2 regions of the Lysinibacillus fusiformis genome follow, and region 1 is predicted to be linked to the other one. Evidence: a T-box and tRNA genes for the amino acid it is inferred to sense, from the RefSeq annotation. Region 1 holds a T-box; the other holds one or more tRNA genes.
The links. The T-box of region 1 lies ahead of alaS (alanine--tRNA ligase). A T-box ahead of a tRNA ligase gene usually reads a tRNA of that ligase, here a tRNA-Ala.

Region 1 (12,346 bases):
TCACCCTCCTTAAGAGCACTTCTTCCCTACTTCTGAGCGGGTCACCCCATCTTAGGAGCGCTTCTCACCTAATTTTGAGAGGGTCGCCCCATCTTAGGAGCGCTTCTTCTCTACTTCTGAGCGGGTTCTCCTATTTTTGGAGCGCTTCTTCTCTACTTTTGAGCGGGTCCACCCTCCTTAAGAGCACTTCTTCCCTACTTCTGAGCGGGTCACCCCATCTTAGGAGCGCTTCTCACCTAATTTTGAGCGGGTCGCCCCATCTTAGGAGCACTTCTTCTCTACTTCTGAGCGAATCCACTCATTTTAAGAGCAATCTCCATCATTTGTGGATCAAAATTCACACATTTATCGAGCATTCACTCCTTAATTTAACAATCCTTGTACAAAGAAGAGTGTCAATAAAAAAGGAACAAGGACTGCAAGCTGCGATCCTTGTTCCTAGCTTTGAAGTTAGAAGATTATTCTTCGTTTTCATCCTCTAATGCATTTAAAACGTCCTCTACCATATCCCACTCTGCTTCAGTTTCGATTGGTGTTAATTCACCATCTTCGCCATTTTCAGATGGTACGAATGAAGATACAAAGATTTCAACTGAACCATCTTCATCTTCCTCTGCACCTACCATTGAGTAAAACACATATGATTTGCCAAACTCTGGAGATTCATGAACGTGAATCACTTCACAAAGCTGCTCGTTTCCGTTTTCGTCAATCACTGTAATGTGTTGAACATGTAGTTCTTCTTCATGGTTATGCTCGTGTGTCATGCCTAAGTCACCTCATCAATTAATTTTTGCTATCTAAGTAGCCTTGTAAAATCATCACAGCTGCCATTTTATCAATGACCTGCTTGCGCTTTTTGCGACTCACGTCCGCTTCAATCAGCATGCGTTCTGCAGCCATCGTCGTTAAACGTTCATCCCATAACTTAACCGGTAGTGAAAATGTTTCTTCCAACAACTTTTTATAGTTCTCGGATGCTTCACCACGCGGTCCTACCGTATTATTCATGTTTTTTGGGTATCCTACAACAAATTCTGTTATAGTATATTCCTTTACTAGCTCGGCGATGCGGTCAATGCCGAACTCTCCGTTAGCCTCATCAATTTTTACGGTTTCAATACCTTGAGCAGTCCACCCCAGTGCATCACTTACTGCCACACCAACAGTTTTCGACCCAACGTCTAATCCCATAATTCTCATTTCTAGTCCTCGTTATTCTTTTTGATATAAAATTTAACAAGCTCCTCTAGAATTTCGTCACGCTCAAGCTTGCGAATTAAATTACGAGCATCCTGATGGCGAGGAATATACGCCGGATCACCAGAAAGTAAGTAACCAACAATCTGATTGATAGGATTATATCCCTTTTCCTCTAATGAAGAATGTACTTTCAACATTACCTGCTTGACTTCCTGTTCCATTGATTCTTCTGGAAAATTAAATTTCATCGTTTGATCAAATGAACTCATGACCAGCACCTCGCTTTCAGAAATAAGGAGATGTGCAAACACGCTCATCTCCAATTTCTCTTTATTATAACATGTTTTGGTGAATTAATTAAATGGATTTAATATAATCATACACAGAAAGTAGTGCTTCATCAAGTTTTGATGCATCTTTTGCACCTGCCATCGCCATATCTGGACGACCGCCACCTTTACCACCGCATGCTTCTGCAACCATTTTCACAATATTCCCCGCATGGTAATTGCCACCAACTAATTCTTTTGAAACACCAGCACATAACATGACTTTTTCGCCATCAACTGCTCCAAGAACAATGACTGCTTTTGGCATTTTCACTTTCAAGTCATCCATCATTTGACGAAGTTGATTGTTATCCTTGGCTTCCACTTTTGTAGAAAGAACTGTCACATCTCCAATTATTTGAGCGGCATCTACAATTGCTCCTGCTTGTGCATTGGCGATTTTTTGAGATAAAGCTTCGTTTTCACGTTGCAATTCTTTATAGTCGGCTTGTAATGCCTGTACTTTTGTGACAATATCTTTAGCATTTGATTTTAATAATGCTGCTGCATCATTTAATAATGCTTCTTCTTCTTTTACTGCTTCATAAGCAACTTTACCTGTAACAGCTTCAATACGACGAGTACCTGCACCGATACCACCTTCTGAAACAATTTTGAAGAAGCCAATTTCAGAAGAGCGTTTAACATGGATACCACCACATAGCTCAATAGAATAATCTCCAATTGATACTACACGTACAACATCTCCATATTTTTCACCGAACAAGGCCATGGCACCCATTGCTTTTGCTTCATCAATGCCTTTTTCTTCAATAACGACCTCTATATCATCCCACACTTTTTCATTTACAATACGTTCAATTTGTTGTAATTCTTCTTTTGTAACTTGACCAAAGTGAGAGAAGTCAAAGCGTAAACGGTCAGGGCCTACATATGATCCAGCTTGGTTCACATGATCGCCTAGCACATCTTTTAATGCACGTTGCATAATATGTGTCGCTGTATGGTTTTTAATGATTAAATTACGATCATCACGATTGACCACTGCTTGCACTGCATCTTCCACATGCATTTCACCAGATTCAACTACTACTGTATGAAGCGGTTGACCATTCGGTGCTTTTTGAACATCTTTTACAATAGCCGTAAAACTATCATTTGAAATTGTACCACTATCGGCAATTTGGCCACCCATTTCAGTGTAGAATGGTGTCTTCGCTAAAATAACCAATGCTTCTTGACCTTCTGAAGCGACTTTTGCTACTTGACCATTGACGATCATTGCAGCGATTTCAGTACTAGCTGTTAACGTATCATAGCCAACAAATTCACTTGCAACCGTTAAGTTTGCTAATACTTCATTCTGTACTTGCATCGAGTCAACATCTTGACGAGCAGCACGCGCACGTTCACGTTGTTCTTCCATCGCTGCTTCAAAACCTTCATGATCTACTTTCATGCCGACTTCTTCTGCATATTCTTCCGTTAACTCGATTGGGAATCCATAAGTATCATATAAACGGAAAGCATCTGCTCCTGGAATATAATCATGACCAGCTGCTTTTTGAGATTCCACTACTTCATTAAAGATAGCCAAACCACCGTCTAATGTTTCATGGAAACGAATTTCTTCATTTTTAATGACACGTTGAATAAATTCGCATTTCTCCGTAACTTCTGGATAGAAGTCTTCCATAATTTTACCCACAGTTGGTACAAGTTCAAACATAAATGGTTTTTCAATACCCATTTGCTTAGCATAACGAACAGCACGACGTAGTAAGCGACGTAATACATAGCCACGGCCTTCGTTTGATGGCAGGGCACCATCGCCTATAGCAAATGCTACTGTACGGATATGGTCTGCAATCACTTTAAATGGTGTATTAATATCTTCTTCTGAGCCAAAGATTTCATTTAAATCTACTTCACCAGGACGCTTATATTTACGGTTGGCAAATTCCTCGATTTTTTCAATGATTGGCATAAATAAATCTGTATCAAAGTTCGTTGGTACATTTTGAACGACTGATACAATACGCTCTAAGCCCATACCTGTATCAATATTTTGCTTTGGTAGTGGCGTGTAAGTGCCATCAGGATTATGGTTGAATTGAGAGAACACAAGGTTCCAAATTTCAAGATAACGCTCGTTTTCCCCACCTGGATACATTTCAGGATCATTATCATCTGAGCCGTATTCTACACCACGATCATAAAAAATCTCTGAGTTAGGACCAGATGGACCTTCTCCAATATCCCAGAAATTTCCTTCCAAACGAATTAAACGTTCTTCTGGAATACCAATTTCCTGATGCCAAACATCATATGCTTCCTGATCTTCTGGGTGAATCGTAATAGATAATAACGCTGGATCAAAGCCCATCCATTTTTTATCCGTTAAAAACTCCCAAGCGTAATGAATCGCTTCTTTTTTGAAGTAGTCACCAATAGAGAAGTTTCCTAACATTTCAAAGAACGTATGGTGACGAGCTGTTTTCCCAACATTCTCAATATCGTTGGTACGGATTGATTTTTGTGCATTTGTAATACGTGGATTATCAGGAATGATACGCCCATCGAAATATGGTTTCAATGTTGCAACACCTGAGTTGATCCAAAGGAGTGATGGGTCATTTATCGGCACAAGTGGTGCTGATGGCTCATGATGGTGCCCCTTTTCTTTAAAAAATTCCAAATACATACGGCGAATATCTACTGCTTTCATTGGATAAATTCCTCCTATTTAATATTGTAAAATCACGATACGAATCCTGCGATTTACCGAAGAAAATAAAAAAAGCCCTCATCCCCAAAAAAGGGACGAGGACTTGTCATTAGTCTCGCGGTACCACCCTAGTTGTAAGTAAAAATTCTTACTTACCTCTTTAGCACTTGTAACGTCAGTGAACGGCAGGGATTAGCTGCACTCTGGAGTAGCTTTCGGCATTTGCTGCTGTGAGGATTTTTTCAGCCTAGAAATCCCTTTCTTGTACACAGACAAATACGTACTTTTTCCATCATCGTTTTTACTTTTTCTATCAAAAATTATAAAAAAAATCTATTGCGCTGTCAATTAGTACTAGTATGACTAACACGAACTAAGCAATCATTTTTTTGAAATATACCCACATACCCCACGTAAAAATAACTAAAAAGGCACTGATAGCAATAGTTGTATAGGGTGAATCTTGATAAGGTAAAGGTACATTCATACCAAAAAAGCTAGTAATTACAGATAGCGGCAACATAATTGTCGAAATGACCGTTAATAAATTCAGCTTTTCAATAGATTTACCACTGATTATTGAAAAATACGTATCAAGCGTGCTGTTAACTAAATCACGATAAGTCTCTGTGGAGTCGACAATTCGTTCTAGATGGTCATTCAAATCTTTATAGAATGGAATATTTTCTTCTTGAATATCAAATTTCCACTGGCCATTGATTGATGAAAAAATTCTTCTTTGTGGCATAATGGCCTGACGAATTAAAATAATTGTCCGCTTCAGTGCAAGAAATTCCTCTGTCACCACTTTTGGTTGATAATCATAAATTTCTTCTTCCAGTTCATCTATACGTGCTCGAATTCGTTCTAATACCGGGAAGTATTCGTCTGTAATCCCGTCAATAATGGTATGCAATAAAAAATCAGTACCCTTTTCCAAATATTTTGGACTATTGATACAAACATTCTCCATGTTGCCTAGCCATTGCAACTTTTGTTTATGCACAGTTACAATATAGTTTGGTCCCATAAAAATATTTAACTCCACTGTTGTAATTTCATTATTACTTTTCTCATTATAGATTGGTGCATGGAGCACAAAAAATTTATAATCACCATAACTATCCATTTTCGGACGTGAGCCCTCATGTAAGCAATCTTCCACTGCTAGTGGATGAAAGCCAAATATATCTGCAATATTATTCAATTCATTATAACTATACGCATATAAATCTACCCATAATAAGTCTTCGTTATGAATAGGAAGTTGTAAATCAATCATATTGAAATCATGTTGGACTGTCTTGCTGCTGTTATTATAATAGTGGATTTTAATCATTGCATTTCACCTCGTGTTTTGTTATTGAGGGAAACAAAAGGTCATCCTTTATCACCTTTTGTCTGCATCGGTGATCAGAAATCGATGACTTTTTAATTGTTTCCGTTTGCCTAAATGAAACTTATTCGGTTCAGGACTACTATCCATTTCTCATCACCTTCCTTTCATAACAAAAACACGCCTTCTACGAATGAAGGCGTGTTGAATACACATATCAAAAAATAGCAATTAAAAACATTGCATGCTTGTTACCTTCAAACGTTGAGTTTTAGCACTATGCGGCATAGGAATATGTCCAGCTACGTTAAAAAACACCTTATTTCGATGATTTCTGTTGACCCATTGGCGTCTCTCGACATTTTTGGGTAGTAGCGTATCTCCAGCATAGGAGCCTCACCTAACGAAGGGATATTAATTTTTTGTTCCTCCACATCATAGCGGATTGCCTCATGACTGTCAATCAATCATTTTTCAAAAAGTCTTCCACTCTTTGCACTAAATGCTCCCGTTGATAAGATTGATAGAGCAGGCTAGATAAACGCACAGGATCACCAAAGAAAAAGCGTTCGTACAATGTTTGCCTTGTGCCAAAACTACTCATCGTTAAATCCCATGCTAAACGGAATTTCTTTACTCGCTCCTCGCCTTTATCTTGGAATGATTGTAAATAATGTTCTAGGTCACCCTCATCTGCTGCAAAAGCTTTTTCAGTCGGTATGGACATCAATCCACTTGCCCCAAGTTGCTGGATAATTTCCGTAAAAGTTGGATAAACTTTCGGGAAAATTTGAATGGCTACTTGCAATGTTGAGAGATCTGGTCGAAGAAAGCCAAACATATCTCTGTGTGCATCTATTTCTGATTTTACTAGCATTGCCTTCATCGTTTCTAATGTCACAATCACATCCACCACTTTTTGTTGTACATGTTGGTAGTCACCGATATTAATGGTGTCCACAATCGACTGCACAACGCCTAGTACAAATTCGGTCTTCGCAATTTGACGAGAAAGCACTTGATGTAAACTGTAAGCTTGGAAGCCGCTGACATTCATAAATTGATTGGCTACTTCCACATTTTCGTAGTAAAAAACGCGTTCCCATGGGACAACTACATCATCAAACACAACGATTGCATCCATTTCTTCAAAACGCGCACTTAACGGATAATCAAAGGTAGAATCTCCTCCTACAAATGATTGCCGACATAAAAACTTTAGTCCTTTGGTGTTACTCGGTATAGAAAAGCCAAAACCTTTTCCCTCATCATAGCCATTTGTTGATAAAACAAGGAGCTCATCCGTTATACCACCCTGTGTTGCGAGTAATCTTGCTCCTTTGATGACTAAGCCTTCACTTGTCTTTCCAATAATTTTAGCAGCAATGGTCACTTCTTCATCCTCATAGTAATAGCGCTTGCGATTTACCTGTGGTTCGATAAAGGTATGTGTCATCGTAATATCATTTTCACGAGCATACTCATAAAACTTCAGCAAATGCTCTGGAAAACAATTTGGCTTATCTTTTAAAAAGTCTGACGCCGATGCCAAGGCCATTAATGTTGTATTCATATAATCAGGGCTTCTCCCCATAAAACCATGAGAAGATAATGCCCACTCCCTTGCCGCATGGCGCCTTTTCACAAGATCTTCTGGCGTCAATACTTGAAGAAAGGACATGCCAACTCTCTGTTTGCTAGTTGGCGATTCATAGGTCATTTTTTCAAGAAATGCCGCTTGATGTTGTAAATCAAAAAGTTTCGCTTGACTTTGCATAATTCCTTTAAAGGCAGGATGTTCTGACACCTTTCCTGTCACGACTTCCCCATCTATCGAAATATACGTTTTTAAAGCATCAATTCGTTCAATATACTGCTGCCCTGTCATTATTGGCATGCTGTCACCCCTATACATTTCCTATGTTTTTGTACTCATCTAGTATATGAAATGTCCAAATATTAGGTGACGATACGATCAATTAGAAAAACCCGATTAGACAGTCTAATCGGGTACATATAGCTGATGGTATTTATTTTAATTATCCAAAAAATCATATGGAGAGACATCATTCATACCAATCATTGGATGAATATAAGGGGCTGTTTCTACTGTTAGCTTTTGTTCAATGGAAACAGGCTCGTTCATTCCTTCATCTTCTACTGGCACTGCCTCTACTTTCTCAAGTTCTTCATCGATTTCCATTGGATTAAGTCTTGCACGTAACGAGGTGAAACGTTGTAGGTCATCTGTACGTTGTAAGCCATCTGCAAGCACATCAGGTTCACCACATAAAATCAAAAAGTTTTTAGCTCGTGTAATCCCTGTGTACAAAAGATTACGCCGCAGCATTTTGGAATACCCTCTAACAACAGGCATAATAACCGTTTGAAACTCAGAGCCTTGCGATTTATGGATAGAACAACAATAAGCTAGTGTCAATTGATTGAGATCACTTCGTTGATAGGTCACTTCAATGCCATCAAAGGATACGATCAGTAAATCTTGTTTTTCTACTGTCTCTTTTGCCTTAATAATACTAATGACCTCTCCCATATCTCCATTAAAGACATTGCTTTCAGGTTGATTGACTAACTGAAGGACTTTATCTTTTATTCGATAGGTGACATCTCCAAAGACTAGCTCTTTTCTTGTTCCTGTATCATTTGGATTAATAAGCTCTTGAATCATTTTATTTAAATTATCTATGCCAGCCGGTCCTTTATACATGGGCGCTAACACTTGAATATTGCGGATTTCCTGACCTTTTGTGACAGCACTTTTGACAACCTGTGTGACCACATTGGCAACTTGATCGGCTGAAGCTTTAATAAACGAACGATCAGACGTTTTAGCTGTTAACTCTTTTGGAATCGTTCCTTTTTTTATTTGATGGGCTAGTTCAATAATCGTTGAGCCTTCTGCTTGTCGGTAAACATCTGTTAGCTCAACGGTTGGCAGCTGTTTGGATGCTAATAAATCCTTTAACACCTGTCCTGGACCCACTGGTGGGAGCTGATCCTGATCTCCTACAAAGACAACCTGTACATCCTCATGTAAAGCTTTTAATAATTGATGGGCAAGCCATGTATCCACCATGGACATTTCATCCACGATAATCAGCTTCCCTGTCACTTCCCGCTCTGTTTCCTCCTCTTTTTCTTGCCCTGTAAAGCCAAGCAGTCGATGAATGGTCATCGCAGGAAGCTCTGTTGATTCGGCTAATCGTTTAGCAGCACGTCCAGTTGGCGCACAAAGGATGATCGGAAAAGGCTCTTCTTTTTGAGCATACTCTTTTGGATTTAAGGATAAGCCATGAAGCTTTGCATAAACTTCCACGACTCCACGTACAACAGTCGTTTTCCCCGTACCAGGGCCACCCGTTAAAATCATCACAGCTGAATTTAAAGCCTGTTCAATGGCATTTGCTTGTGTTTCTGCATAGGTAACATGGAGTAGCTCCTCTGTTTCCCCAATGGCTTTTCGAATTTCATCTTTACTAAAATGTTCAGCCTTGTTATTTCGCTCAATTAGCGATACGATTTTCGATGCAATTCCAACCTCTGAAAAATAAAGTGATGGTAAATATAACCTCGTCTCTTCACCACAAATTTTGCCTTCTTCACGCAGTTCGATACAGGCTTGAGAAATGTCCTCGAATGGTATCTCCTGTCGTTGGCTTTGTTCAAGCATTTCCTTGACGAGGGGTAAAACATGTTCGGCATCTAGATAGACATGTCCATCCGATAAAGCAGCTGTATTTAAAATATGGAAAATCGCTGCTTTGACACGATCAGGATGTTTGCCGGTTATACCTAATTTTGCACCTAGCTCGTCAGCTCGAAAGAAACCAACCCCTTCCACATCTTCAATCAAGCGGTATGGATTTTCTGTCAGTAATTCAATGGCTTCTGTTCGATAGGTTTGATAGATTTTCATGCCAAGCTGGGGACCAAATCCCCACTCATTCAGTTGAATCATGACCCGTTCTAAGCCTAAGTTTTGCTCAATAGTGCGATGAATGACTTCTTTTTTTTCAGCGGATAGACGTGGAACAGAATCGAGTGCACTAGGATCTTCTAAAATAACACGGAGTGCATTAGCACCTAGTTTTTCAACAATCGTTTCAGCCGTTTTTTTCCCAATCCCTACGAATAAGTCACTAGATAAATAATGAATAATCCCTTGCTCAGTTGCAGGAACCTCTTTCGTAAATGTCTCAATTTGAAATTGAGCACCGTATTTAGGATGCTGTTTTAAGATCCCTGTAAAACGATATTGTTCATCCATTTGTAATGGTGGAAAATAACCTACAACGATAATTTCTTTATCTTCATATTGCAAATTCGTCTCTTGAATTTTCACTCGTACAATCGAATACATATTTTGTGCATTATGAAAGATAGAGACGATCGGACGTCCGAGTATAAAAAATTTATTAAGTTCAAATAAATCTAGGTGATCTGTCATGTTCGGTCCGTCCTTTCTTATAGTTTTCAATCTTTTTATTTTACCATAGCCTCATGAAAATATAGCAGCCAAAAATATAATCGCTTCAATATTTTACATTATTTTGACAAATGACAATTCTCTGCCTTTATTCTCCGTTCCATGCTATGATAAATAAGAATTAGTTGCACGGAAGGATTGTGAAATTATTGGAATTTAGACCTTGCATCGATTTACACGATGGCAAAGTAAAACAAATTGTAGGGAGCACTTTGGGGTATACGAATCAAGCAGTTGTAGAAAATTTTATTTCTCATCATGACGCTAGCTACTATGCACAAATGTTTGCCCAAGATCGTTTAACAGGTGGACACGTTATCATGCTCGGTTCAGGTAATGAAGATGCTGCCTTATCCGCTTTAACAGCTTATCCTCAAGGCTTACAAATTGGTGGTGGCATCACAGCTGACAATGCTCAAAAGTATATTGATGCAGGTGCTTCACATGTCATTGTCACATCCTATATTTTTCATGATGGTCAGCTAGATTTAGCACGTTTAAAGCATTTAAATCAATTAATTGGTAAAGAACACCTTGTCATCGATCTCAGTTGTAAGATGCGTGACGGGAAGTGGTTTGTCATGACAGATAAATGGACTACATTTAGTCATTTCGAAGTCAATGCAGCATCCATTGCTTATATTGAAGGTTTTTGTGATGAACTGTTAATTCATGCTGTCGATGTTGAAGGAAAAAAGGGTGGCATGCAGGAAAGCTTGGTACGGGATTTAGCTGCTTGGACATCTATCCCTACTACCTATGCAGGCGGTGTCCGATCAATTGAAGACTTAGAAAGATTTAACCAATTAGCCAATGGAAAACTTCATGTAACCATTGGGAGTGCGCTCTCTATTTTTGGTGGCGATTTACCTTATACAGATGTAGTAGAATATTGTAAAAAAGGCGGGATCTTGTGAAGCTTATTTATAAAGATTATGTTTTTCCATTTCAAGAAACAAATTTAGAGAGAATCATAGATGGTAAATATTTTAAAGTGAATAAAAAAGATGATTCTCTTGCGATTCAAGTGCAACTTGACAACGAGCAAATGTTACTGGAATTTTCAAAATCATTAAAGGCAACATGTGGCTTTTTACGCGATCAAGAAACAGAACCTTATATCGGAACCTATATTGATTTACAAGTTTTCGTTGATGAGTTTAATAAGCGTTATAACTTAAATGCTGAAATTATTAGTTAAAACAAGGGGTAACTAGCTTCCCTTTGTTTTAACTCCACACCTCTTCTGCATTATTCCTTTCTCGTATTTCTGAAACCTTTTCATTGTCATGTGAGTTATATATTGTATAGCATGAACTATAGGGGGTTCACATGGCTAAACTTCATACTCAAAATTTCCTACCTTATTTTTTTATGCTTCCCGCCCTTCTCATAGGGATGATCACCATGATCTCTTACGGCGTAGGCTTCTCTATTTGGATACAAAACCTATTCATCTGGATTGTAGGCGTTCGTTTTTGCTATGTTGTTTTAACTAAAACTAGCCTTAAACTTTTAGATAAAAGCCCTCTTTCTATCACATCTGTATTAATTATATTACTCATTATGCCCTTTTGGTTTAATGGTATAGAGGGTGTCCATCGATGGATAATTGTTGGTCCATTTCATTTTTATATGGCTAGTATTATTTTACCTATGTTAATTATTTATTTATGGAAGCTTTCAAAAAGTAAAAATTTATTATTTTCTATAGGATTCATAATCCTCATAGAAGGTATATTAATCATGCAACCAGATGCAGGGCAACTCACTGCGTTTGCTTGTGCATCCACCATTATTTTATGGCGAGCTATAGAAAATTCGAAAGGGAAGTATATTACCCTAATTATATTAGCCATATTTGTCCTAGCATCATGGATGTTTCTTGATCATTTAGCTCCAGTCCCGTATGTAGAGCAAATTATTTTTTTAGTGGCTGATATGGGAAGTATTTTCCTTTTTGCAGGTGTGATAGCACTCCTAATGTTAGTATATCCATTCTTTATCCCATGGAAAAAAGATACATTGGCAATGGCTTTAGGTCTATATTTTCTAATGACAATCCTTGTTACTTTCCTTGGTAATTTTCCAATGCCTATTATGGGCTATGGAATTTCACCAATTATCGGCTATCTCATTGCAATCACCGCCCTACAAAAAATAAAAATCGAACAAAGAAAGAAAGGATTTACAAACGATGAAAACTGAACTAGAAGTAAACACTTTAAAATCATTCCAAACTGAATTAACACGCTTCTTTTTAGCCTACAAATTTGCTCTCC
Region 2 (12,346 bases), 1.8 Mb from region 1:
CTGGGCCTATTCACTGCGGCTCTCATGCGCTTGCACGCTCAAGAGCACCCCTTCTCCCGAAGTTACGGGGTCATTTTGCCGAGTTCCTTAACGAGAGTTCTCTCGCACACCTTAGGATTCTCTCCTCGACTACCTGTGTCGGTTTGCGGTACGGGCACCTCTCACCTCGATAGAGGCTTTTCTTGGCAGTGTGAAATCAGGAACTTCGTCCATACGGACTCGCCATCACAGCTCAACGTTACAGTGTGCGGATTTGCCTACACACACGCCTTACTGCTTGGACGCGCATATCCAACAGCGCGCTTACCCTATCCTACTGCGTCCCCCCATTTCTCAAACGGTGAGGAGGTGGTACAGGAATATCAACCTGTTGTCCATCGCCTACGCCTATCGGCCTCGGCTTAGGTCCCGACTAACCCTGAGCGGACGAGCCTTCCTCAGGAAACCTTAGTCATACGGTGGACGGGATTCTCACCCGTCTTTCGCTACTCATACCGGCATTCTCACTTCTAAGCGCTCCACCAGTCCTTCCGGTCTGACTTCAACGCACTTAGAACGCTCTCCTACCACTGACATCGTAGATGTCAATCCACAGCTTCGGTGAATCGTTTAGCCCCGATACATTTTCGGCGCAGCGTCACTCGACCAGTGAGCTATTACGCACTCTTTAAATGATGGCTGCTTCTAAGCCAACATCCTGGTTGTCTGTGCAACGCCACATCCTTTTCCACTTAACGATTACTTTGGGACCTTAGCTGGTGGTCTGGGCTGTTTCCCTTTTGACTACGGATCTTATCACTCGCAGTCTGACTCCCGTGTATAAATATCTGGCATTCGGAGTTTGTCTGAATTCGGTAAACCGGGATGGCCCCCTAGTCCAAACAGTGCTCTACCTCCAGTATTCTCATCACGAGGCTAGCCCTAAAGCTATTTCGGAGAGAACCAGCTATCTCCAAGTTCGATTGGAATTTCTCCGCTACCCACACCTCATCCCCGCACTTTTCAACGTGCGTGGGTTCGGGCCTCCAGTAAGTGTTACCTCACCTTCACCCTGGACATGGGTAGATCACCTGGTTTCGGGTCTACGACCACGTACTAATTCGCCCTATTCAGACTCGCTTTCGCTGCGGCTCCGCCTTCTAAAGCTTAACCTCGCACGTAATCGTAACTCGCCGGTTCATTCTACAAAAGGCACGCTATCACCCATTAACGGGCTCTAACTACTTGTAGGCACACGGTTTCAGGATCTCTTTCACTCCCCTTCCGGGGTGCTTTTCACCTTTCCCTCACGGTACTGGTTCACTATCGGTCACTAGGTAGTATTTAGCCTTGGGAGATGGTCCTCCCGGATTCCGACGGAATTTCACGTGTTCCGCCGTACTCAGGATCCACTCAGGAGGGAACGAACTTTCGACTACAGGGCTTTTACCTGCTCTGGCGGACCTTTCCAAGTCGCTTCATCTAACTCGCTCTTTTGTAACTCCGTATTGAGTGTCCTACAACCCCAAGAGGCAAGCCTCTTGGTTTGGGCTCTTCCCGTTTCGCTCGCCGCTACTCAGGGAATCGATTTTTCTTTCTCTTCCTCCAGGTACTTAGATGTTTCAGTTCCCTGGGTCTGCCTTCAAGACGCTATGTATTCACGTCAAGATACTACGCGATTAAACGTAGTGGGTTCCCCCATTCGGAAATCTCCGGATCAAAGCTCACTTACAGCTCCCCGAAGCATATCGGTGTTAGTGCCGTCCTTCTTCGGCTCCTAGTGCCAAGGCATTCGCCGTGCGCCCTTAATAACTTAACCAAGTTATTAAGCCTATAAAAAAACTTAAAAAAATAAATGTGTTTGTTACAATTTCAATGTCGTTTTATCCAGTTTTCAAAGAACAAAAAAATGGTGGAGCCTAGCGGGATCGAACCGCTGACCTCCTGCGTGCAAGGCAGGCGCTCTCCCAGCTGAGCTAAGGCCCCAAGAGGTATATATGGTGGGCCTAAATGGACTCGAACCATCGACCTCACGCTTATCAGGCGTGCGCTCTAACCAGCTGAGCTATAGGCCCTCTTAGAAGTTTTATTATATTTTATAAACCTTCAAAACTGAACGCAAAACGTAATCTTACAAACCCAAGGTTTGTATTCCGAAATAATCCTTAGAAAGGAGGTGATCCAGCCGCACCTTCCGATACGGCTACCTTGTTACGACTTCACCCCAATCATCTATCCCACCTTCGGCGGCTGGCTCCAAAAGGTTACCTCACCGACTTCGGGTGTTACAAACTCTCGTGGTGTGACGGGCGGTGTGTACAAGGCCCGGGAACGTATTCACCGCGGCATGCTGATCCGCGATTACTAGCGATTCCGGCTTCATGTAGGCGAGTTGCAGCCTACAATCCGAACTGAGAACGACTTTATCGGATTAGCTCCCTCTCGCGAGTTGGCAACCGTTTGTATCGTCCATTGTAGCACGTGTGTAGCCCAGGTCATAAGGGGCATGATGATTTGACGTCATCCCCACCTTCCTCCGGTTTGTCACCGGCAGTCACCTTAGAGTGCCCAACTAAATGATGGCAACTAAGATCAAGGGTTGCGCTCGTTGCGGGACTTAACCCAACATCTCACGACACGAGCTGACGACAACCATGCACCACCTGTCACCGTTGCCCCCGAAGGGGAAACCATATCTCTACAGTGGTCAACGGGATGTCAAGACCTGGTAAGGTTCTTCGCGTTGCTTCGAATTAAACCACATGCTCCACCGCTTGTGCGGGCCCCCGTCAATTCCTTTGAGTTTCAGTCTTGCGACCGTACTCCCCAGGCGGAGTGCTTAATGCGTTAGCTGCAGCACTAAGGGGCGGAAACCCCCTAACACTTAGCACTCATCGTTTACGGCGTGGACTACCAGGGTATCTAATCCTGTTTGCTCCCCACGCTTTCGCGCCTCAGTGTCAGTTACAGACCAGATAGTCGCCTTCGCCACTGGTGTTCCTCCAAATCTCTACGCATTTCACCGCTACACTTGGAATTCCACTATCCTCTTCTGCACTCAAGTCTCCCAGTTTCCAATGACCCTCCACGGTTGAGCCGTGGGCTTTCACATCAGACTTAAGAAACCACCTGCGCGCGCTTTACGCCCAATAATTCCGGACAACGCTTGCCACCTACGTATTACCGCGGCTGCTGGCACGTAGTTAGCCGTGGCTTTCTAATAAGGTACCGTCAAGGTACAGCCAGTTACTACTGTACTTGTTCTTCCCTTACAACAGAGTTTTACGAACCGAAATCCTTCTTCACTCACGCGGCGTTGCTCCATCAGGCTTTCGCCCATTGTGGAAGATTCCCTACTGCTGCCTCCCGTAGGAGTCTGGGCCGTGTCTCAGTCCCAGTGTGGCCGATCACCCTCTCAGGTCGGCTACGCATCGTCGCCTTGGTGAGCCGTTACCTCACCAACTAGCTAATGCGCCGCGGGCCCATCCTATAGCGACAGCCGAAACCGTCTTTCAGTGTTTCACCATGAGGTGAAATAAATTATTCGGTATTAGCCCCGGTTTCCCGGAGTTATCCCAAACTATAGGGTAGGTTGCCCACGTGTTACTCACCCGTCCGCCGCTAACGTCGAAGGAGCAAGCTCCTTCTCTGTTCGCTCGACTTGCATGTATTAGGCACGCCGCCAGCGTTCGTCCTGAGCCAGGATCAAACTCTCCATAAAAGAAATTTGATTAGCTCAAATTGTTTTGCTGGCATCAATTTTGATGTCCAAAATTTTTGTTTCGTTCACTAGCAGAAGCTAGCTACTTAAAACTTTATTGATTACGTTTTGCTTGTTCAGTTTTCAAGGTTCATAAGTTGACTTGGTGGAGCCTAGCGGGATCGAACCGCTGACCTCCTGCGTGCAAGGCAGGCGCTCTCCCAGCTGAGCTAAGGCCCCATAATTTATAGGAAATGGTCGGGAAGACAGGATTCGAACCTGCGACCCCTTGGTCCCAAACCAAGTGCTCTACCAAGCTGAGCTACTTCCCGTTGTTCTTTTGGCGCGCCCGACAGGAGTCGAACCCATAACCTTCTGATCCGTAGTCAGACGCTCTATCCAATTGAGCTACGGGCGCATTTAAAATGGTGCCGAGGACCGGAATCGAACCGGTACGGTAGTCACCTACCGCAGGATTTTAAGTCCTGTGCGTCTGCCAGTTCCGCCACCCCGGCACATTTGGAGCGGAAGACGAGGTTCGAACTCGCGACCCCCACCTTGGCAAGGTGGTGTTCTACCACTGAACTACTTCCGCATGTGCATAAGTTTTTTTATCTGGCAATGAAAATAATGGTGCGGGTGAAGGGAGTCGAACCCCCACGCCTTGCGGCGCTAGATCCTAAGTCTAGTGCGTCTGCCAATTCCGCCACACCCGCTTATTATTATTTTAAAAATGGTGAGCCATGAAGGACTCGAACCTTCGACCCTCTGATTAAAAGTCAGATGCTCTACCAACTGAGCTAATGGCTCGAAAAAATGGTGCCGGCTATAGGAATCGAACCCACGACCTACTGATTACAAGTCAGTTGCTCTACCTGCTGAGCTAAACCGGCATATGGTGGAGGATGACGGGCTCGAACCGCCGACCCTCTGCTTGTAAGGCAGATGCTCTCCCAGCTGAGCTAATCCTCCTGGGTAATATGCCTAGCGACGTCCTACTCTCACAGGGGGAAGCCCCCAACTACCATCGGCGCTAAAGAGCTTAACTTCCGTGTTCGGTATGGGAACGGGTGTGGCCTCTTTGCCATCATCACTAGACTTTTCAAAAGACAAGATTTATTATAACATATTTTAGTATAAATGCAAGCTTTTTTCAAAACTTTCTTGTTCTTTCAAAACTGGATAAACGGTACATTGAATGGTTCAAACGTTTTGGTTAAGTCCTCGATCGATTAGTATTCGTCAGCTCCATGTGTCACCACACTTCCACCTCGAACCTATCTACCTCATCGTCTTTGAGGGATCTTACTTACTTGCGTAATGGGAAATCTCATCTTGAGGGGGGCTTCATGCTTAGATGCTTTCAGCACTTATCCCGTCCACACATAGCTACCCAGCGATGCCTTTGGCAAGACAACTGGTACACCAGCGGTGTGTCCATCCCGGTCCTCTCGTACTAAGGACAGCTCCTCTCAAATTTCCTACGCCCACGACGGATAGGGACCGAACTGTCTCACGACGTTCTGAACCCAGCTCGCGTACCGCTTTAATGGGCGAACAGCCCAACCCTTGGGACCGACTACAGCCCCAGGATGCGATGAGCCGACATCGAGGTGCCAAACCTCCCCGTCGATGTGGACTCTTGGGGGAGATAAGCCTGTTATCCCCGGGGTAGCTTTTATCCGTTGAGCGATGGCCCTTCCATGCGGAACCACCGGATCACTAAGCCCGTCTTTCGACCCTGCTCGACTTGTAGGTCTCGCAGTCAAGCTCCCTTGTGCCTTTACACTCTACGAATGATTTCCAACCATTCTGAGGGAACCTTTGGGCGCCTCCGTTACCTTTTAGGAGGCGACCGCCCCAGTCAAACTGTCCGCCTGACACTGTCTCCTGCCCCGCTAAGGGGCATGGGTTAGAATTTCAATACAACCAGGGTAGTATCCCACCGACGCCTCCTTCGAAGCTGGCGCTCCGAGATCTCTGGCTCCTACCTATCCTGTACAAGTTGTACCAAAATTCAATATCAGGCTACAGTAAAGCTCCACGGGGTCTTTCCGTCCTGTCGCGGGTAACCTGCATCTTCACAGGTACTATAATTTCACCGAGTCTCTCGTTGAGACAGTGCCCAGATCGTTACGCCTTTCGTGCGGGTCGGAACTTACCCGACAAGGAATTTCGCTACCTTAGGACCGTTATAGTTACGGCCGCCGTTTACTGGGGCTTCAATTCGCAGCTTCGCTTGCGCTAACCACTCCTCTTAACCTTCCAGCACCGGGCAGGCGTCAGCCCCTATACGTCACCTTACGGTTTTGCAGAGACCTGTGTTTTTGCTAAACAGTCGCCTGGGCCTATTCACTGCGGCTCTCATGCGCTTGCACGCTCAAGAGCACCCCTTCTCCCGAAGTTACGGGGTCATTTTGCCGAGTTCCTTAACGAGAGTTCTCTCGCACACCTTAGGATTCTCTCCTCGACTACCTGTGTCGGTTTGCGGTACGGGCACCTCTCACCTCGATAGAGGCTTTTCTTGGCAGTGTGAAATCAGGAACTTCGTCCATACGGACTCGCCATCACAGCTCAACGTTACAGTGTGCGGATTTGCCTACACACACGCCTTACTGCTTGGACGCGCATATCCAACAGCGCGCTTACCCTATCCTACTGCGTCCCCCCATTTCTCAAACGGTGAGGAGGTGGTACAGGAATATCAACCTGTTGTCCATCGCCTACGCCTATCGGCCTCGGCTTAGGTCCCGACTAACCCTGAGCGGACGAGCCTTCCTCAGGAAACCTTAGTCATACGGTGGACGGGATTCTCACCCGTCTTTCGCTACTCATACCGGCATTCTCACTTCTAAGCGCTCCACCAGTCCTTCCGATCTGACTTCAACGCACTTAGAACGCTCTCCTACCACTGACATCGTAGATGTCAATCCACAGCTTCGGTGAATCGTTTAGCCCCGATACATTTTCGGCGCAGCGTCACTCGACCAGTGAGCTATTACGCACTCTTTAAATGATGGCTGCTTCTAAGCCAACATCCTGGTTGTCTGTGCAACGCCACATCCTTTTCCACTTAACGATTACTTTGGGACCTTAGCTGGTGGTCTGGGCTGTTTCCCTTTTGACTACGGATCTTATCACTCGCAGTCTGACTCCCGTGTATAAATATCTGGCATTCGGAGTTTGTCTGAATTCGGTAAACCGGGATGGCCCCCTAGTCCAAACAGTGCTCTACCTCCAGTATTCTCATCACGAGGCTAGCCCTAAAGCTATTTCGGAGAGAACCAGCTATCTCCAAGTTCGATTGGAATTTCTCCGCTACCCACACCTCATCCCCGCACTTTTCAACGTGCGTGGGTTCGGGCCTCCAGTAAGTGTTACCTCACCTTCACCCTGGACATGGGTAGATCACCTGGTTTCGGGTCTACGACCACGTACTAATTCGCCCTATTCAGACTCGCTTTCGCTGCGGCTCCGCCTTCTAAAGCTTAACCTCGCACGTAATCGTAACTCGCCGGTTCATTCTACAAAAGGCACGCTATCACCCATTAACGGGCTCTAACTACTTGTAGGCACACGGTTTCAGGATCTCTTTCACTCCCCTTCCGGGGTGCTTTTCACCTTTCCCTCACGGTACTGGTTCACTATCGGTCACTAGGTAGTATTTAGCCTTGGGAGATGGTCCTCCCGGATTCCGACGGAATTTCACGTGTTCCGCCGTACTCAGGATCCACTCAGGAGGGAACGAACTTTCGACTACAGGGCTTTTACCTGCTCTGGCGGACCTTTCCAAGTCGCTTCATCTAACTCGCTCTTTTGTAACTCCGTATTGAGTGTCCTACAACCCCAAGAGGCAAGCCTCTTGGTTTGGGCTCTTCCCGTTTCGCTCGCCGCTACTCAGGGAATCGATTTTTCTTTCTCTTCCTCCAGGTACTTAGATGTTTCAGTTCCCTGGGTCTGCCTTCAAGACGCTATGTATTCACGTCAAGATACTACGCGATTAAACGTAGTGGGTTCCCCCATTCGGAAATCTCCGGATCAAAGCTCACTTACAGCTCCCCGAAGCATATCGGTGTTAGTGCCGTCCTTCTTCGGCTCCTAGTGCCAAGGCATTCGCCGTGCGCCCTTAATAACTTAACCAAGTTATTAAGCCTATAAAAAACTTAAAAAAATAAATGTGTTTGTTACAATTTCAATGTCGTTTTATCCAGTTTTCAAAGAACAAGTTTTGAAGCAATTCATTCAGAAGAATGAACCTTCAAAACTGAACGCAAAACGTAATCTTACAAACCCAAGGTTTGTATTCCGAAATAATCCTTAGAAAGGAGGTGATCCAGCCGCACCTTCCGATACGGCTACCTTGTTACGACTTCACCCCAATCATCTATCCCACCTTCGGCGGCTGGCTCCAAAAGGTTACCTCACCGACTTCGGGTGTTACAAACTCTCGTGGTGTGACGGGCGGTGTGTACAAGGCCCGGGAACGTATTCACCGCGGCATGCTGATCCGCGATTACTAGCGATTCCGGCTTCATGTAGGCGAGTTGCAGCCTACAATCCGAACTGAGAACGACTTTATCGGATTAGCTCCCTCTCGCGAGTTGGCAACCGTTTGTATCGTCCATTGTAGCACGTGTGTAGCCCAGGTCATAAGGGGCATGATGATTTGACGTCATCCCCACCTTCCTCCGGTTTGTCACCGGCAGTCACCTTAGAGTGCCCAACTAAATGATGGCAACTAAGATCAAGGGTTGCGCTCGTTGCGGGACTTAACCCAACATCTCACGACACGAGCTGACGACAACCATGCACCACCTGTCACCGTTGCCCCCGAAGGGGAAACCATATCTCTACAGTGGTCAACGGGATGTCAAGACCTGGTAAGGTTCTTCGCGTTGCTTCGAATTAAACCACATGCTCCACCGCTTGTGCGGGCCCCCGTCAATTCCTTTGAGTTTCAGTCTTGCGACCGTACTCCCCAGGCGGAGTGCTTAATGCGTTAGCTGCAGCACTAAGGGGCGGAAACCCCCTAACACTTAGCACTCATCGTTTACGGCGTGGACTACCAGGGTATCTAATCCTGTTTGCTCCCCACGCTTTCGCGCCTCAGTGTCAGTTACAGACCAGATAGTCGCCTTCGCCACTGGTGTTCCTCCAAATCTCTACGCATTTCACCGCTACACTTGGAATTCCACTATCCTCTTCTGCACTCAAGTCTCCCAGTTTCCAATGACCCTCCACGGTTGAGCCGTGGGCTTTCACATCAGACTTAAGAAACCACCTGCGCGCGCTTTACGCCCAATAATTCCGGACAACGCTTGCCACCTACGTATTACCGCGGCTGCTGGCACGTAGTTAGCCGTGGCTTTCTAATAAGGTACCGTCAAGGTACAGCCAGTTACTACTGTACTTGTTCTTCCCTTACAACAGAGTTTTACGAACCGAAATCCTTCTTCACTCACGCGGCGTTGCTCCATCAGGCTTTCGCCCATTGTGGAAGATTCCCTACTGCTGCCTCCCGTAGGAGTCTGGGCCGTGTCTCAGTCCCAGTGTGGCCGATCACCCTCTCAGGTCGGCTACGCATCGTCGCCTTGGTGAGCCGTTACCTCACCAACTAGCTAATGCGCCGCGGGCCCATCCTATAGCGACAGCCGAAACCGTCTTTCAGTGTTTCACCATGAGGTGAAATAAATTATTCGGTATTAGCCCCGGTTTCCCGGAGTTATCCCAAACTATAGGGTAGGTTGCCCACGTGTTACTCACCCGTCCGCCGCTAACGTCGAAGGAGCAAGCTCCTTCTCTGTTCGCTCGACTTGCATGTATTAGGCACGCCGCCAGCGTTCGTCCTGAGCCAGGATCAAACTCTCCATAAAAGAAATTTGATTAGCTCAAATTGTTTTGCTGGCATCAATTTTGATGTCCAAAATTTTTGTTTCGTTCACTAGCAGAAGCTAGCTACTTAAAACTTTATTGATTACGTTTTGCTTGTTCAGTTTTCAAGGTTCATTTCGTAACCATCTTTCGACAGCAACTTTTACATTATAACATTTCTTCATTTTGTTGTCAACACTTTTTTAAAAAGGTTTTTCAAAAATTATCAGAGACAACTTTTAAATTATATTATAATCATTTATTTCTGTCAACATCTTTTTTTAAATTCATTTTTGAAGCTCGATGTTGTTAATTGCGTTGTCTTAACGACAAGTAATAATTTATCACGTTATAAAAAACTTCGCAAGTGTTTTTTACATAAAATCAATTTTATTTTAATAAAATTGATTTTATAAGCTATTTTGTGCATTTACGAGAGTTTTAATTATCGTATTCTCGTTTCTTACTTAATTATTTGTTTTACTATACATCTCTTTCTATTAAATCTCAACATTTTAAATTAAAATACTAATAATTTTATAGCTCTTAAAGTTGGTAGTTGTAGCTAACAAAATTCATTACTTTATATAAGAGATCATTCTTTTACAGATGTCCTTCTTCCTTGATAAAAACTACAAATCATACAAAATCGTTTATTCCTTCATAATAACTGTAACTGTAACTACAATCTATGTTACTTCAATCCCAACCTAAAATAAGCAGGCGCTAAAGTACGTCTTCTGTACTTTAGCGCCTGCTTATTTCTAAGATGCCCCTATTTTATGTCATTACTTTGAGGATCGACTATGTTTAAGCACCATAAGAAATTATCCCATGCGGAATACCAGCCACTGAAGATTTCAGAAGAATCATCCCAACGAACTTCAAATTTCTTGTGGCCATCTATTTCCACTAAATATAAGGTAAGCGTCTCGTCTTTTTTAGCAACGACTAATTTCATACCATGCTCGAGCTCTTCCTCCGTAAATGGAACATCGGAAACAGAACGTAATTGTGCCTGTTCAAATACTTGTTTGTTAATAATTTTGTAATTCATTATAAGCCCCCAATAAAATACTTCTTTTTTATACTTATTGTATTGAAAAACATAGAACTATAAAAGTATAACCTAAATTTAATCAACGTTTAAACAACTTAATTTTTTTCATTGAACAAAAAGAAGAGAATTCACTTATCTTGTGAATTCTCCTCTTCATACATTACTGCTCTTTTATAGCTCTATGAAAAACCTACACTACAATTTACTATTTTGTAATATGACGCATTGTTGGGAACAATAATACATCACGAATTGATGGTGAATTTGTTAGTAGCATGATTAAGCGGTCAATACCGATACCTAGACCACCTGTTGGAGGCATACCGTATTCTAATGCTTCAATGAAATCATTGTCCATTTCATGTGCCTCATCATTACCTGCTTCTTTTTCTGCTAATTGCGCTTCAAAGCGTTGGCGTTGGTCGATTGGGTCATTTAACTCCGTGAAGGCATTTGCATGTTCACGACGAACGATGAATAACTCAAAGCGATCTGTAAAACGCTCGTCCTCTGGATTTTTCTTCGCAAGAGGTGAGATTTCTACTGGATGACCAAATACGAATGTAGGCTGTACAAGTGTCTCTTCTACTTTCTGTTCAAAGAATTCATTGATAATATGACCTACTTCATGAACATCCTTCACTTCTACTCCATGCTCTTTAGCAAGCGCTTGTGCTTGTTCTTTTGTCATTGGCTGCCAGAAATCTACACCCGTTGCCTCTTTTACAGCATCTACCATGTGAACTCGTTTCCAACCTACCGCAAGATTAATTTGATCTTCTCCATATTGAACTGTTGTTGTACCTAGAACTTCTTGGGCAACATGTGCAATAAGGTTTTCAGTTAGAGACATGATATCTTGATAATCAGCATATGCTTCGTATAGTTCAATCATTGTAAATTCAGGGTTGTGGCGTGTAGAAATTCCTTCATTACGGAACACACGTCCGATTTCGTAAACTTTCTCTAAACCACCAACGATTAAACGTTTTAAGTGCAATTCGATGGCAATTCGCATATATAATTCCATATCAAGTGCATTGTGATGCGTAATAAATGGACGAGCAGCTGCGCCACCAGCAATTGTGTGAAGCATTGGAGTTTCTACTTCTAAGTATCCAGCATTATCTAAATAATTACGGATTGCACGGATAATTTTAGAACGAGTGATAAATGTTTTTTTGCTATCTTCGTTTGTCATTAAATCTAGGTAACGTTGGCGATAACGTTGCTCAACATCCTGTAAGCCATGGAATTTCTCTGGCATAGGACGTAGCGCTTTTGTCAGGAACGTGAATTCCTCAGCCTTTATAGAAAGTTCTCCCACTTGTGTACGGAATACGTTACCGCGCACACCTACGATGTCTCCTAAATCAGCTTGTTTAAATAATTCATACGCTTCTTCGCCTACATGATCTTGGCGAACATAAATTTGAATTTGACCACTTAAATCCTGAATATGCGCAAATCCAGCTTTTCCTTTACCACGTTTCGTCATAATACGGCCCGCAATAATAACCTCTTGAAGGTTTTCCTCAAGCTGCTCTTTTGTTTGATCTGCAAATTGCTCACGTACTTCTGTGGATAAATGTGTACGCTCAAAACGGCTTCCAAATGGATCTTGTCCGTTTTCTAGTATAGTTGTCATCTTTTGGCGTCTCACCAATAGTTGATCATTTAATTCTTCTATATTTGACACTTGTTTCACTCCTTAAGTAAATTGTCCGCGTTTACGT

Region 2: it encodes a tRNA-Ala, which carries the amino acid that the T-box ahead of alaS (alanine--tRNA ligase) is inferred to sense. The anticodon was not compared.

What each region holds. Positions count from the first base shown of each region.
Region 1 is NZ_CP070490.1:165,615-177,960, forward strand. It holds gene JTI58_RS00795 (DUF1292 domain-containing protein) at 459-767, opposite strand; gene ruvX (Holliday junction resolvase RuvX) at 787-1,203, opposite strand; gene JTI58_RS00805 (IreB family regulatory phosphoprotein) at 1,206-1,472, opposite strand; gene alaS (alanine--tRNA ligase) at 1,561-4,221, opposite strand; T-box leader at 4,310-4,526, opposite strand; gene corA (magnesium/cobalt transporter CorA) at 4,595-5,560, opposite strand; M-box (ykoK) riboswitch at 5,807-5,972, opposite strand; gene hpaB (4-hydroxyphenylacetate 3-monooxygenase, oxygenase component) at 6,021-7,454, opposite strand; gene recD2 (SF1B family DNA helicase RecD2) at 7,593-10,025, opposite strand; gene hisA (phosphoribosylformimino-5-aminoimidazole carboxamide ribotide isomerase) at 10,214-10,981, shown strand; gene JTI58_RS00835 (hypothetical protein) at 10,978-11,265, shown strand; gene JTI58_RS00840 (putative peptidoglycan glycosyltransferase FtsW/RodA) at 11,397-12,272, shown strand; gene JTI58_RS00845 (GTP pyrophosphokinase) at 12,262-12,346, shown strand, end outside.
Region 2 is NZ_CP070490.1:1,916,426-1,928,771, reverse strand. It holds rRNA gene JTI58_RS09585 (23S ribosomal RNA) at 1-1,798, opposite strand, end outside; tRNA gene JTI58_RS09580 (tRNA-Ala) at 1,890-1,965, opposite strand; tRNA gene JTI58_RS09575 (tRNA-Ile) at 1,978-2,054, opposite strand; rRNA gene JTI58_RS09570 (16S ribosomal RNA) at 2,149-3,700, opposite strand; tRNA gene JTI58_RS09565 (tRNA-Ala) at 3,844-3,919, opposite strand; tRNA gene JTI58_RS09560 (tRNA-Pro) at 3,935-4,011, opposite strand; tRNA gene JTI58_RS09555 (tRNA-Arg) at 4,021-4,097, opposite strand; tRNA gene JTI58_RS09550 (tRNA-Leu) at 4,106-4,194, opposite strand; tRNA gene JTI58_RS09545 (tRNA-Gly) at 4,200-4,274, opposite strand; tRNA gene JTI58_RS09540 (tRNA-Leu) at 4,311-4,395, opposite strand; tRNA gene JTI58_RS09535 (tRNA-Lys) at 4,414-4,489, opposite strand; tRNA gene JTI58_RS09530 (tRNA-Thr) at 4,497-4,572, opposite strand; tRNA gene JTI58_RS09525 (tRNA-Val) at 4,576-4,651, opposite strand; rRNA gene rrf (5S ribosomal RNA) at 4,662-4,777, opposite strand; rRNA gene JTI58_RS09515 (23S ribosomal RNA) at 4,892-7,819, opposite strand; rRNA gene JTI58_RS09510 (16S ribosomal RNA) at 8,001-9,552, opposite strand; gene JTI58_RS09505 (hypothetical protein) at 10,326-10,607, opposite strand; gene lysS (lysine--tRNA ligase) at 10,816-12,318, opposite strand.